DNA from 2 places in the Candidatus Chlorohelix sp. genome. Region 1 is predicted to be linked to the other one. Evidence: riboswitches for the same ligand, from Rfam matches in the RefSeq annotation. Region 1 holds a riboswitch; the other holds the start of a gene.

The links. A riboswitch is a leader RNA that binds a small molecule or an ion and turns the genes downstream of it on or off. The one in region 1 is predicted to bind cobalamin.
Region 2: linked by a shared signal. The riboswitch ahead of WCK19_RS11530 (ABC transporter substrate-binding protein) and the one ahead of cobT (nicotinate-nucleotide--dimethylbenzimidazole phosphoribosyltransferase) in region 1 are both predicted to bind cobalamin.

Annotation. Positions count from the first base shown of each region.
Region 1 is NZ_JBAXHI010000007.1:104,342-111,076, forward strand. Features, by position in the region: gene WCK19_RS05425 (FtsX-like permease family protein) at 1-1,846, opposite strand, end outside; gene WCK19_RS05430 (biotin transporter BioY) at 2,180-2,794, opposite strand; gene cobT (nicotinate-nucleotide--dimethylbenzimidazole phosphoribosyltransferase) at 2,819-3,910, opposite strand; cobalamin riboswitch at 4,127-4,284, opposite strand; gene WCK19_RS05440 (hypothetical protein) at 4,372-5,325, opposite strand; gene WCK19_RS05445 (hypothetical protein) at 5,452-5,766, opposite strand; gene WCK19_RS05450 (methylmalonyl-CoA mutase family protein) at 5,883-6,735, opposite strand, start outside.
Region 2 is NZ_JBAXHI010000023.1:33,456-40,190, reverse strand. Features, by position in the region: gene WCK19_RS11550 (iron-containing alcohol dehydrogenase) at 1-1,096, opposite strand, end outside; gene WCK19_RS11545 (MgtC/SapB family protein) at 1,147-1,656, opposite strand; gene holA (DNA polymerase III subunit delta) at 1,774-2,817, opposite strand; gene WCK19_RS11535 (hypothetical protein) at 3,131-3,568, shown strand; cobalamin riboswitch at 3,642-3,783, shown strand; gene WCK19_RS11530 (ABC transporter substrate-binding protein) at 4,001-4,993, shown strand; gene WCK19_RS11525 (deoxyribonuclease IV) at 5,122-6,006, shown strand; gene WCK19_RS11520 (hypothetical protein) at 6,012-6,735, shown strand, end outside.

The sequences.
Region 1 (6,735 bases):
TACTCATCCCGCCGATTAGTGACATATCGGGAACGCCGATATTGAAAGGATTACCCTGCTGCTGGTTTGAAGTCTCGTCAGCAGCATCCTTTTTAACCTTAGCGGCAATTAGCTCATCTGCGGAAGTGTTGCCCCCACTTGTCCATTGCACTTTTGCATAGGTGAAAACAAGCTGTTTCTCCAGACCCGGAACTTGCTTATTCTCGATACTTTTTTGAATTGCTTGACTCTGATTATCGTTAGTTACCTGAACCTGAAGGCTATAGCCAAAGCTCTTTTCCAGCGTTGCTTTAATGGTATCTTTCAGGCTACCCGCTAATATCAGCACGAACGACATCGCGAAAATGCCGACCAACATAACCAACACTGTAATTGCGCTCTTGGCACGATTACGGCTCAGGTTGCGCCTCGCCATTTTATAATTTAAGCCGAATGGCAAAGGGAGTTTGCCAACCACCCACAATATGCCAGAAAATATCAGTATCAGAATGGCACAACTTACCAGCGTACCAAATGCCATCAGTACGCCTTGCAGCAGTTCTCCTTTGAGAATAACGCCTGCCATTAAGCCCATTACAACTGTCATCACCAGAATGATGCCAATAGTAGCCCAAATTGAAATGCGGGGTAGGGCGTTGGTTTTTTGTCTTAATACCTGAGCGGGTGGTATTTTGCTGGCAGAATAAGCGGGTAATAACCCGAATACAATTGCAGTAATGATGCCAACCAAAAAGCCCATAATTATCGGATTTAAGTAAACCCTGTACTCCAATGAGCGGTTTACAAACCCTTCGGCTGCTCGGCTGGTTATTAACGCTAACAATTCACCCAGAATGATGCCAAAAAAGCTACCGATGAAACCAAGAATCGCCGATTCAATTACAAAGATTTTTACGGTTTGTCCGGCTTCCATTCCAATGGCTTTTATTGTGGCAATTTCTGTGCTACGCCGCCCTACTACCACCAGCATAGTATTTACCACACCCACGCTACCGATTAGCAAACTTATCAACCCGACATAGCTCAACAAGGTGCTTATGCCGTCCGATGCCTGTTTTACCTGATCGTTTATTTCGGCGCTGGTAGTAGCTTTAAAGCGTGGTGAAAGCGCTTTGACCGCGTCACGCGCTTTGTTATCTGCTGCTTCATTGCTTGCAGTTTTCACAAATACAGTGTTGGGCATTACATTTTCTGGGCTAAAGAGCAATTTAGCAGTAGCATTGCTCAAATAATTGTAGCCAAGAAATTCTGCCTGATTGTCCGGGCTTTTTGCTTTACTATTTAGAATACCCACTACTTCGATTTCAGTGGTTAAATCCCCCGTAGCTTTAACCTTATCTCCTACTTTAGCATTGATGCTACTAGCCATTTTGCTGTTAATGACTATCTGAGCGGGTTTTAGTAAAACATCCTTTAAGGATTTACCGGCAGGAGCTTCCAAATCAACTTTACCATAATAAGGATATTTAGTAGGGTCAATAATAAACGAACTATAGAAACTACCAAATTCGCTACTTTTGCTCCCATCCGGTTTGAAAATGGTGATGCCTATACCGTTTCCAATCCAGTAGGTGTAATCAAGGATTGTGCCAGCTTGTTTGAGGGCATCAAATTTGGAAAGCTCTTCTGTGGAGAAAGTATTTTGGCGGTTAGTGACAACCACATCTGCCCCAGCTTGCGCTTTCGCATCTCCAGAAATGGAGTCGCTGATGGCTTGCCCAGTAGTTTGAAGCGCTACGATAGCAGCCACACCCACTGCAATACACAAGATTGCAAAAAATGTGCGCTGTCCACCGCGCCAGATAGAACGCCAAGCATATTTGAAATAAAGGGTTAGTGTTTGCATTAATAGCCTTTCCTGTTTTCAAACCCAACGACATGACGATTAATTCTCCGGCTGAAGCATTTCATCATTGTACTATAAAAAAATTTATAGTTAACCCAATGTACTTTATAGTATAAAACGCTCCTGCTAAAAATTATGCGACGAAAGACCAATTTCATGTTCATTTAACGCGCGTTCTTTGGTTTGACAAAAATACTCGGCAAATTGTTTCAGATGTTCCCAAATGTAAGAGAGATTTTAGTTGACATAATTAAAATGCACATGCTTTTAAAATATAAAAGAGCAAGCATGTTATTAGCTTGCTCTCAAAGAATCTTTAAAGAAGGTTGTACCTTAGCGTTTTTTTACAAGGAACCAAGCTGAAGGCAATACTACTGCTGCTAATACCATCTTTACAGCATCAGCCAGTAAAAACGGTAAAATCGCGCGAGTAAAAGCAAGCTCAACCCCAAAGGTTAGGGAGTACCAAAAACCGCCCATCACCAGAATTATCAGGTTGCCTATCAGCATTGCCAGAAAAGAGGTGGTAAAGCGTTTATCCCAGCCTTTTTCAGCCAGCCAACCTATTATAAAAGCGGAAACAGCGAACCCGAAAAGATACCCCGCCGTAACGCCGGTTAGGGCAGAGAAGCCGGAATTACCGTTGGCAAAAAAGGGCAGACCCAACGCGCCTTCCGCCAAATATAACCCAACTGCGGCAAGCCCACGTTTGCTTCCAAGTATTGCCGCTGCCAGCACTACAATCATGTTTGAAGCCACAAACGGCACTTCACTGATAGGCGGTATATAGAAACGCACCTGTGCTGCTAAGGCTATCAACAGGCTGAAGCCTACTATTAGGCTCGCTTCTCTGACCCATACGAGCCGTCTTGAGGTGGGTATTAAATCTGAGAATGTTACAGGTCGGGCTGTAACTAATTCATTCCCTTTGCTGTTAGGAACTTGCATTTTGTGGTTTCCTTCACTTAGTTGTTATTGAGTGATTTCCAACTTACTTTCAGACTCTGAGACACCTGCTTCATCAAAGGTAGCCATTTCCTCCAGTGTTCTTGTGGCAGCTTCAATCACGCTCATGGCAATTGCCGCCCCAGTACCTTCACCCAAACGCAGGTTAAGATTTAACAAGGGGCTTAACTCCATATGTTCCAGCATTGCCCGGTGACCAATTTCAACCGAGTTATGAGCAGAAATTAGATAGCTACTTACCGGTGGATACCATTCGGTAGCAATCAAGGCGGCAGCGGTACTAATAAAACCGTCTATAACTACAGGTATTTGTGCCGCTGCTGCCCCAAATATCAATCCGGTCAAACCGGCTATTTCAAACCCACCCACTTTTGCTAAAACATCCAGTGGGTCGGATTTATCGGGTCTATTGGTTTCAATAGAGCGTTCGATCACACCTATTTTACGCGATAAACCGGAATCATCCAAACCGGTACCGCGTCCTGTAACCATGCCTACGGGAAGTCCGGTAAACGTAGCTACAATGGCGCTGCTTGGTGTTGTATTACCGATACCCATATCGCCGGTTCCAACCACATCAAGCCCTTTCTCCGCTTCTTGACGGGCTATTTCAATTCCGGCAAGTACCGCTTTTAAGGCTTCGAGCCTAGTCATAGCCTGACCAGTCATCATATTACGAGTGCCATAGCCAATTTTTCGATTTAATAAGCCGGGATGCTCCGGTAAATCGGTGGCTACCCCTAAATCTGCTACTACTACTCTCGCCCCAACCTGACGCGCCAGCACATTAATCGCAGCGCCGCCCCGTAGGAAATTAAACACCATTTGAGGGGTGACTTCAGAAGGATACGCGCTTACGCCTTCACTTACCACGCCATGGTCGCCAGCCATTAATACAATGCACTTCCTATCAACTTTGGGGTGCGGGTTTCCGGTGATACCGGCGAGTTTTACAGTAATTTCTTCGAGTCTTCCAAGACTGCCGGAGGGTTTGGTTAGGCGTTCTTGTCTAGCGCGTACTGCCGCCATTGCCTCTTTATCCATAGGCTTAATAGCGGCTAAAGTTGCTTCAATTTCCCGTTTCAAGCTCTCTTCCATTGTTCAGTTTCCTCTCATTTCAGGTATGCTATCATAAATTATTGATACCTTACAAGAGGAGTACGAGAGTAGGAAATGCTTAAAGCACAATCCAAAATCAACAACAAATCATCCCCTTGTATTTTAAAGTGGGTGGAAGTATTGCTATAAAATTCTGAGGTGGGGATTGAGCTAATTTGAGCCAATTTCTTACTGACGTGCCCTTTCTCGCGAAGGTCAACACGGTCTCTTGAGGGCAGGCGTTCTGGCTTGAGGCAATTAATACCTCTTACAGCAGCGGGACTGCGTCGGAGTTGCACCGATCTTTCCCTGTGTACTCTTTGCTAATATCGAATAAATTAGCGCAAAAAGAGTCCCTCAATCTATTTTTTTAATATAATCAGGTTAAGTCTAACAGTATATCCAAAAATAGTAAGTAATTTGCACTACCATATCAGTGTAGTTGCAGGAAAAGATGGAAATTAAGGCTTTGGCAATCTCACTGTGGTGGAACCACCCACAAACTTGGTACATTTTTTATTATTTGAACGGTGCAAATCTAGGCGAGTTCGTCCAACACTTCTAATCCAGCGTCCGGCAGGTACACAGTCTGCATATGGTATCTTTAGATATTGCCCAAGACACCATAAGGCATTATTATCACTCACGTCATTACTTACTTCATTGGTGGATTCTAAATGAGTAAGAAATTTTGTGATAAAATCTTCAAGCGTTTTTCCTGTTTCCCCCTGATATGCTTGCGCTTGTAATGTGTGCAAGTATTCATTAGGAGAACAACCTACTTCTAATTGTTTTCTGCCTCCTATTGTCTTTCCTAGACCTTGTTGCGGCATAATGGGGGAACTTTCAACTAATCCCACAGACCAACCTGCAACCGCGCAAATCTGCCCATTATTTACTACTTCTAATTTGGTCAGTCCCTTATGGGTGCTTGAATAGGCTTGCGGAAAATATACAAGTTCGTCTGTGTCTAGAGCTTGTTTTAAGGTTTCCCATACCCACACATGTTTTTCTTTATTGACGCGAACAGCTACTAAAGGGTCAGATGGAGAAAGTCTGGTTTGATAAATTTCCCTCGCATGTTTAAGAATAGCTGCTTTTAGTCGGTCAATAAGAAGGGCTGTTGGCATTGCTAGGGGTGTTAATTCTAAATTATCAAACCCTTGTGGAACTTTTCTGGATACAAGTTCTCTATTTTGAGCAAATAGTTCTATAACCTGCTCTTGGGTTGGAATGGGATACTCTTTTCCATCAATTCCAAGCGCCCCAAGATTTTGGGAATTTGGAAGAAGCGTGAGAATACCGGAGCGGTTTAAGGCGTTAACACAACGGACATATTCCCTTTCAACAGGAAATAATTGCTCTGATGGAGGGGAGCTTTTCATGTGCGATGTGTCTATAGATTGCTTTACCATACCCCATATTACCATTTTTTTGTCTAGTACAGAAAATTCTAAATAAAGCGCAAGAATAAGCTGTGGCTGCGACATCGAAAGTGGGCAAAAAAAAACGGCAGGAATACGCCTGCCGCCATCGAATTATTACTTAGGGGTTACTTTGCTTTTCAGTTTTAGCTTCATTGCACGGCTACCCGGAGTTTCATTGCCTATATCAAAGGTAGCGCCAATCTTGCCATCTTTATCGGCGAATGTCACTACTCCGGCAATTTCAATTTCCACTTCGGTTTCGCCGCTTACTCCTGCGCCAACTTGCTCCAATACACTGCTGACAAGCTCGGCGAGACTAATTTCAGGATGCGTTTCTTCCTTTTCAGTTTCGGCTTGTCGCATTATTCCGACACCGCCTTTTTTCTTTTCTTCCGGTTTGCCGGTTAAAACTGCAATTTGAATGCCCATCGTAATTTATCGCTCCTTTTTAACTATAATTCGTGCTATATTAAAGCCCGGTGTCCGCCATTATAGCATAGGCTGAATTTAACCGGGCTACTCATTGTGTTAGAGTCGTATAAGATTTAGGAAGGGTGATACACCCCGAATACTCCGCGCAAAGTATTGCAAATCTCACCAAGTGTTATTAGGTTTTCAACGCAATCAATTATATAAGGCATCAGGTTATCGGTACCTTCCGCCGCAGTTTTCAAGGCTTCCAACTTGGCTGTAGCAACCTCACTATTACGGCGGGCTTTTAGCGCATTCAGGCGTGCAATTTGCTCATCACGTAGAGCCGGATTTAACTTCAAGCGATCCACTGTGGCGGTTTCATCAATCGCAAATTTGTTAACGCCCACAATTATACGTTGTCCGGTTTCTACTTCTTCCTGCCACCGATAGGCTGCATCCTCTATTTCGTGATGGAAGAAGCCCCGATCTAGTGCCTTGAGAGTACCGCCCATCTCATCAATTTTATCGAGATATTCCTGAGCTTTTTGCTCAATTTCGTCCGTAAGCGCCTCAACCATATAGCTACCCGCCAACGGGTCAATCGTGTCGGCAACGCCACTTTCATAAGCCAGAATTTGCTGAGTGCGTAGGGCTATACGAACTGCTTTTTCGGTAGGTAGCGCCAACGCCTCATCCATACTGTTGGTGTGTAGGGATTGAGTTCCACCGAGTACAGATGCCAATGCTTGAAGCGTAACCCGTACAATATTGTTTTCAGGTTGTTGTGCGGTTAGCATAGAACCGGCAGTTTGGGTGTGGAAACGAAGCATCCAACTCTGAGGGTTCTGTGCCTTGAAGCGGTTACGCATAATTTTCGCCCATAGCCGCCGGGCAGCGCGAAATTTAGCTACTTCTTCAAAAAATTCGTTATGGGCGTTGAAGAAGAAGCTAAGGCGTGAAGCAAATTTATCAACATCCTGCCCG
Region 2 (6,735 bases), on a different contig from region 1:
AAAGCTTGAGCAGTTTTTCTAATTGATCCGGCGGTAATAGCGGGAATGGACCAGAAGTTGCGGCTATTTCTTCCAGATTCATTTCAGTTAAACCTACATCCTTCAGATGCTGCGGTAATCCCAAATCCTGTACTAGCTTGTACACTGCTTCTGCGGCTGCTTTTGCCAGACCAAATTCATCATTAATTCCAGAACGTTCCAGTTCAAGTACCCGTGCTATTCTTGCCAGCGCGGGGGAATGTTTCTCAACCATAAGGTGCATTACCGGAGCAAGCGTTATGCACGAAGTTATACCGTGTGGCACATCAAAGCTCGCCCCGATACGCCTTCCCAAGTTATGGCTCAGACCCATTGCCGCGCTCATCGAATTAAAGAAGCTCATCCAAGCGGCAATCTGTAATTCGCCGCGGGCAGTTGTATCTTTAGGATTAGCTTTACATGCCGGTAGATAGGCGAAAAGTTTGCGGATTGCCTCAAGCGCAAGCGCATCATTGATGGGGTGTGCGCCGGGCGCATATAGAGTCTCAACCGCATGGTCGAGCGCTCTGATTCCGGTGGAAAGCCACAAAACCAGCGGCGTTGAGAGCGTTAGCTCAGGGTCAAGAATTACAGTATGTGGCACAGCCCTAGGATTAACGAAACCCGTTTTCATCTTGAGGGCTTCGTCCGTAACGCCTACAATATGCGTAAACTCGGCAGCAGAAAGGGTGGTCGGTATTGCCACATGCGGGGGCATCTTGCCATGTTCTTTAAAAAGCTCAAGCGCAATAGCTTTAGTACCATCTATCGGGCTACCGCCCCCTACGCTCACCAGTGTATCAATTTCATTGTGCCGGGCGATTGCCAGAGCGCGTTCCAAATCGCTTTTTGGCGTATGCTGCCGAATTTCCGAAAATGTAGCAATATGATATTCGCCAAGATATGCTTCAATCTTCTTGATTACATCGGTTTGGGTAGCCAGTGTTTGCCCCGTGACAACCAATACACGCTTTCCGCCAAGCCGTATAACTTCTTCTGACAAGCGGTGTGCGCTACCTGCCCCAAAGATAACATGCTCCATCGGCAGATAGTAAAAATCTCCTTTAAGTTCGCTCATTTTCACCTCTTTGCCCTAAGTGCGAAATACAATTTCGAGTTAAACTAGAATTATAGTTCCTTATCTTCCTTTGATTTAGTGGGAATGCTATTTGATTTTTTACCGTCTTGTCCTTTGTGTTCGACTGGTCTTAATACTCGTAGTGTGAACCAGCCCATAAAAGCAACGACAGTCGCTATGACTAACATTCCCACGCCCGCCAACATGCCAACTGAAGCAGTTACCCAGATGCTGGCAGCGGTGGTTAATCCTCCTACCTTGCTTTCATCCCGGCTTTCATTCCGCCAGATAGTTCCTGCGCCCAGAAAACCAATTCCCGTGATAATTTGGGCGGCTACACGGGCAGGGTCACGCACAGTCCCAAGATTATCGAAACCGTATATTGATACTAACATGAAGGCGGTTGAACCAAGACCCACCAAGATGTGGGTACGTAATCCGGCAGGAACATGGGTTTGTTCACGTTCCCAACCTATAAAAGCGGATAGCAGATATGCTATAACCAGCCTGATGGTCATTTGAATTTCAGGGGGGAATCCTTCGAGGGATTTTAAATCCATCCTGCGCCTCTTCCTCAAAAATCAGGAAATTTGTAATACGTGCTGTTATTTTAACATGCTAACAAAATAATAGAAGTTGTTCCGCGATAATTTTACATAAATGCAATACGAGAAGATTTAGCGGGCGCAAAACTCGCTTAATAGCAAATCTAATTGGGCGGATAGGTCGGCGCGACCCTTTTTATCGGCATAATCCAACTCGGTCAAGCGATTATAGAGGGCATCGAGGTGTGCAGGGGTAAAATTGCGGCTCAATTCGAGGGCAATTTTTGCTCTGTAGGGGTGCATTTTTAGATGGGTAGCAAGTTCGGCTGCGCTTCGGCGCTGCGTTCCCATTTCACGGGCTTGTACCAATTCAAATACTTGCTTACAAATACTACTGAAAACATATCTTGTGAAATCAACCCGCGGCAAGGTAGTTTCGCTCCGCATTCGGTTCAACTGGGTGAGCGCATCCTTCAGATTCTTCTTTCCTAACGCTTCGGTGAGCTTGTAAACCGGAGTATCAGTCGTAGCCACGCTCAGTTTTTCTATCATTTCGGCGGTGACAGTTTGGCTTTCTCCGGCGTAAGCTGCCAGTTTCTGAAGTTCGTTGTCAATTCGACAAAGGTCGTTACCCATATATTGCGCGAGCAAAGTTACCGCAGCCGGATGTATTTTTATTTTGTCCGCTTTGGCATGTTCGTTAATCCATTTTTCCAGATTTAATCCGATAGGCGGCATGCACTCTACAGGTGTTACCAGTTTCTCAATCTCTTTGAAAATCTCATCGGTCTTACCGATTTTCCTTTCGACTATCACCAGCACGGTAGTTTCGGGCATATTTCCCAAAAAATTGACGAACCGTTCTTTTGGTGTTAACGCAGTGTTGGCAACTTGCTCTGATTTTTTTTTGCCCCGTGAGGTTGGTTTTGGCACTTTTGGTTCGCTACTTTTGCCGAATTTGGCAAGTAAATCAGATACCACAACCAAGCGTTTTTCGCTCATAAAAGGGTAAGATTCGGCAGTATTTATCAACTCATCCAGATTAAAGCTATTGTGGGAGGCATCAAAGCGGGAGAAACTAAAATCCCATGCTTCTAATGGCAAGGTTTCTTTGCGGAGTGTATCAATTTTTTTCTGAAGGCTGAAAGTATCTTCGCCGTAGAATAAATATATCATAGTTAAATGGGGAAAATTAATGCCCTACTGGAACGTGTGCCTCATGTTTCCGACCCCTGCTTTTGCAAGGTGGGTGTCTATTACTGGTTTTCAGCCTAACGCGCCCAAGTTTATCCAACTAGCGCAGACATACAGCCTGTAAAATCGACTCCCTAAATCGTTGATGTTGAAGTTGAAACATTACTGGCATCACGTATTCAATAGGGCTATAAGTATTATAGCGCCTTGAAAATGGCTTTGCAATCATTATAAAATAGGAATTTGCAATACCACTGGAAATAGGGCAAAATCTGTCGGTAGAGGTTTGATATTGATGAACGGGAAACAATTATTTTCAATTTTCAGCTTGACTATGGGTGGCGCAGCTTTACTTTACTTGCCCGCGCTTGTTCTTGCTCAAACGCTAGTTGAAAGCCTTCCTGCTAAAGAGGGGCGCAGTTACCCGCCAGAAGTAGGGTTTTTACCCTTTACCTCTATATATTGGGGCGCGGTGGTCGCAATTCTAAGTTTGCACAGGTTACGAAGCACAAAAGGTTTTGGCAGAATACGAATGTCAGCAATTTATGTTGCTTTGGGCGCATTAGGTGAGAGTTTATTGCTTACCGTGTTGGCGCGTGGGTGGGAAGGCTTTTTGCTATGGTTTAGCCCTGAATTCTGGGCGTTGGCATTGGCGTTAGTATGTATGGGAATAGTCAGCGGCGCAGTGTGGGGTGTCTTGCAATTTCCGTTTGACAGCGCCAAAGCCCGGTGATATTATTAGTCAAGTTTTCTGAACGCTCATTTAAAATTGCATATAGATACAATTAGGGAATATCTTCTCGCCTTTTAAGTAAAAGGGGCGCGGTGCAAATCCGCCAAGCAGAAGATTGACACAGGGAAAGTCCGGTGAAATTCCGGCGCAGTCCCGCTACTGTAAATCGGTTCATACCGAAAGCCAGAATGCCTGTCCTTAATCGTGCCGTTGCGAACGCCTTCGAGAGAGAGGACGCACGGGTGATATTTCTATTTATTATTATAGAAGTAAACTCAGAATCATTCTTCAAGCCCCGCGCAACATTTGCAGGGCTTTTTTAATTCCGGCAAGTGTTGTTGCTAGGCAGCATCTCCTCTTTTTTCAGGGCAATGAGTTCTGGATGTTTGAACCGGGCGTGTAATACGCCAAGAGCTAGAAAGAGGAAGAGACTTGAAAAAATCCCATTTGCCCCGCTGGTTTGGCACTGTTTTGTTACTTCTATCGGTGTTATTCGCCGCCTGCGGGGACAATACCGCGATTCCTGTTACTGCCACTACCAAAGTTGTAACCACAAACTCTGTGACCACCGCTGCTGCTACTGCTGCAATCTTTCCGCTGGAGTTGAAAGACGATGCCGGACGTACCGTTAAGCTTGCTAAAGCTGCCACGAAAATAGTTTCACTTGCGCCTAGCAGCACCGAAATACTATATGCGTTGGGATTGGGTGATAGCGTGGTTGGTGTTGACCAGTTTTCCAACTTCCCGCCCGAAGCCTCTAAAAAGGAGCAGGTCGGTAGCTTTTCCGATATTAATCTTGAGAAAGTTATCAGCCTTAGCCCCGATTTGGTTTTTGCTACTAGCCTTCATCTTAAAACAGTAGTGCCGACTCTTGAGCAACGAAACATTAATGTGGTGGTATTTGCTCCAAAGGATTTGTTAGGCGTGGTGGATAATATCAAGCTTGTGGGTAAAGCTGCCGGAGTGCCGGAAAAGGGCGCGGCTGAGGCAAAGAATTTCCAGAATCGCCTTGATACTGTAGCTGCCAAAGTCAAAAATGCCAGCAAAAAGGCAAGCGTTTTCTTTGACCTTGGAGACCTTTATACGGTTGCATCCGGCTCATTCCTGAACGATATGATTGAAAAAGCGGGTGGGCTAAATATTGCGCCAGCCGGGACTAACCCATATCCTCAATTGACAAATGAAGCCATAATTGCTGCCGACCCACAGGTTATTATTCTTAGTTCTGGCGATGGCGGATTCGTGAAAGATGATGCTGCTGCAATTAGCGCTGTTTCCGCTCGCGCCGGATGGGATAAACTTACGGCGGTAAAAAACAAGAATATTCGGACTGTAATCGCCGACCTTACCAACCGCCCCGGTCCTCGCGCTGCTGAGGGTGTGGAACAGATTGCGCTTGCCCTTTATCCAGACCTTTTCAAATAACTATTAACTCATAGCATTTACCTAACCGCCATTGGAGTATTTGTCTTACTTACTCTAGTGGCGGTCTCATTTTAAAAGCAAACTGTTCAGAATTGGCTATGCTATAATGAGGATGTTCATATAAAAACTTGAAAGGATTCAGCGTGCTAATAGGGGCGCATATGTCGGTGGCGGGCGGTCTGCACCTTGCCTTTGAAAGAGCGGCAAAAGTTGGTTGCAGCGCCATGCAGATTTTCACCAGAAATGAACGACAATGGCAATCCCGCCCTTTGAATGAGGCGGAGGTTGAATTGTGGCAAAAAGCTCGCAGTACCAGTCAGGTTGGGACGATTTTAAGCCATGATAGCTATCTGATTAACCTTGCATCCCCACAGGAAGAAGGCTGGGAAAAATCGCTGAATGCCTTTAAAGATGAGATGCAGCGTTGTTCAATCCTAGAGATTCCGTATCTGGTTACACATGCTGGTTCGCATATCGGTAGCGGAGAAGAATTCGCGCTGCAACGTGTGGCAGATGCCCTCAATCGGGTAATAGATGAATTCGATGAATCCGGTATTCCCGGAATTGAACAGGTTACGGTTTTGCTTGAAACCACCGCCGGACAAGGTTCGGCAATAGGCTATCGTTTCGAGCATTGGGGAGCTATTTTTGAAAAGCTCAAAAGACCTGAGCGCGTTGGGGTGTGCTTCGATACTTGCCACGTTTTTGCCTCCGGCTACGACCTGACAACTCCAGAGGGTTATGAAGCCACAATGGCGCAATTTCAACGCTATATAGGCTTAGAAAAGTTAAAAGCCTTCCATATGAACGATAGCAAAAAAGGTCTGGGCAGTCGGGTTGACCGTCATGAGCATATCGGGCAGGGGGCAATGGGGCTAGAACCCTTTCGCTTTATAATGAATGATGCGCGTCTAACCGAAATTCCAAAGGTACTAGAAACCCCCAAAGGAGCGGAAGGGCTGGAAGATATTCAAAACCTCGCCTGCTTGCACAGCTTGATAGAAGCAGCCTGAATAATATGCAAACAGACCTTAAAGAACCGTTTGAGCAAAAAACTGCATCCTCTAAAACTCAAAAACCGCCATCATTGCAAAAAAGGGCTGGTTGGGCGCTTTTCTGGAATATAATTTTTCTTCCAGCTAAAGCGCTGCTTGGGCTGGTTGTCTCTTTGGTAATTATTAAGGATTTTAGCAGAGGCGCGTATATAAACTTGGCGGCAATTAGCGGTTCGCTTGCGTTGCTCGGAGTCCTGACCGATTTGGGTATTGAAAGGGCGTTGCCTCGTTTTGTGAGCGAAATTGAGGTCAAATTTGGCAGAACTTACCTGCGCCGCTTTATCTTTAATATAATCATAATAAAACTGGCAATTCTTGCGGTTTTAAGCCTCTTTTTTGGGATATTCGCCGATACGGTGACACACTGGCTGGATTTAACCCAATATGCCAGAGTCTATCTTTCGCTTATCTTGTTGCTACTGGTGCTGGGCGCATTTTATGATATAGCTACTCAGATTCTATATAGCTTTTTCAAACAAAAAGTTACCAATATACTTGACATAACTGTTACTATTGTCAATACTTCACTGACACTTATCTTCATCCTAGTATTCAAATGGGAAGTATTTGGGGTTATAGTCGCGTTGCTATTAACTACTATTGTAAGTGTGGTAATTGCTACATGGCAAGCGTGGACTGCTTCTCAGGAGGCACGAGAGATTGGTAAGAAAAGTGTTGTAAGCGGAG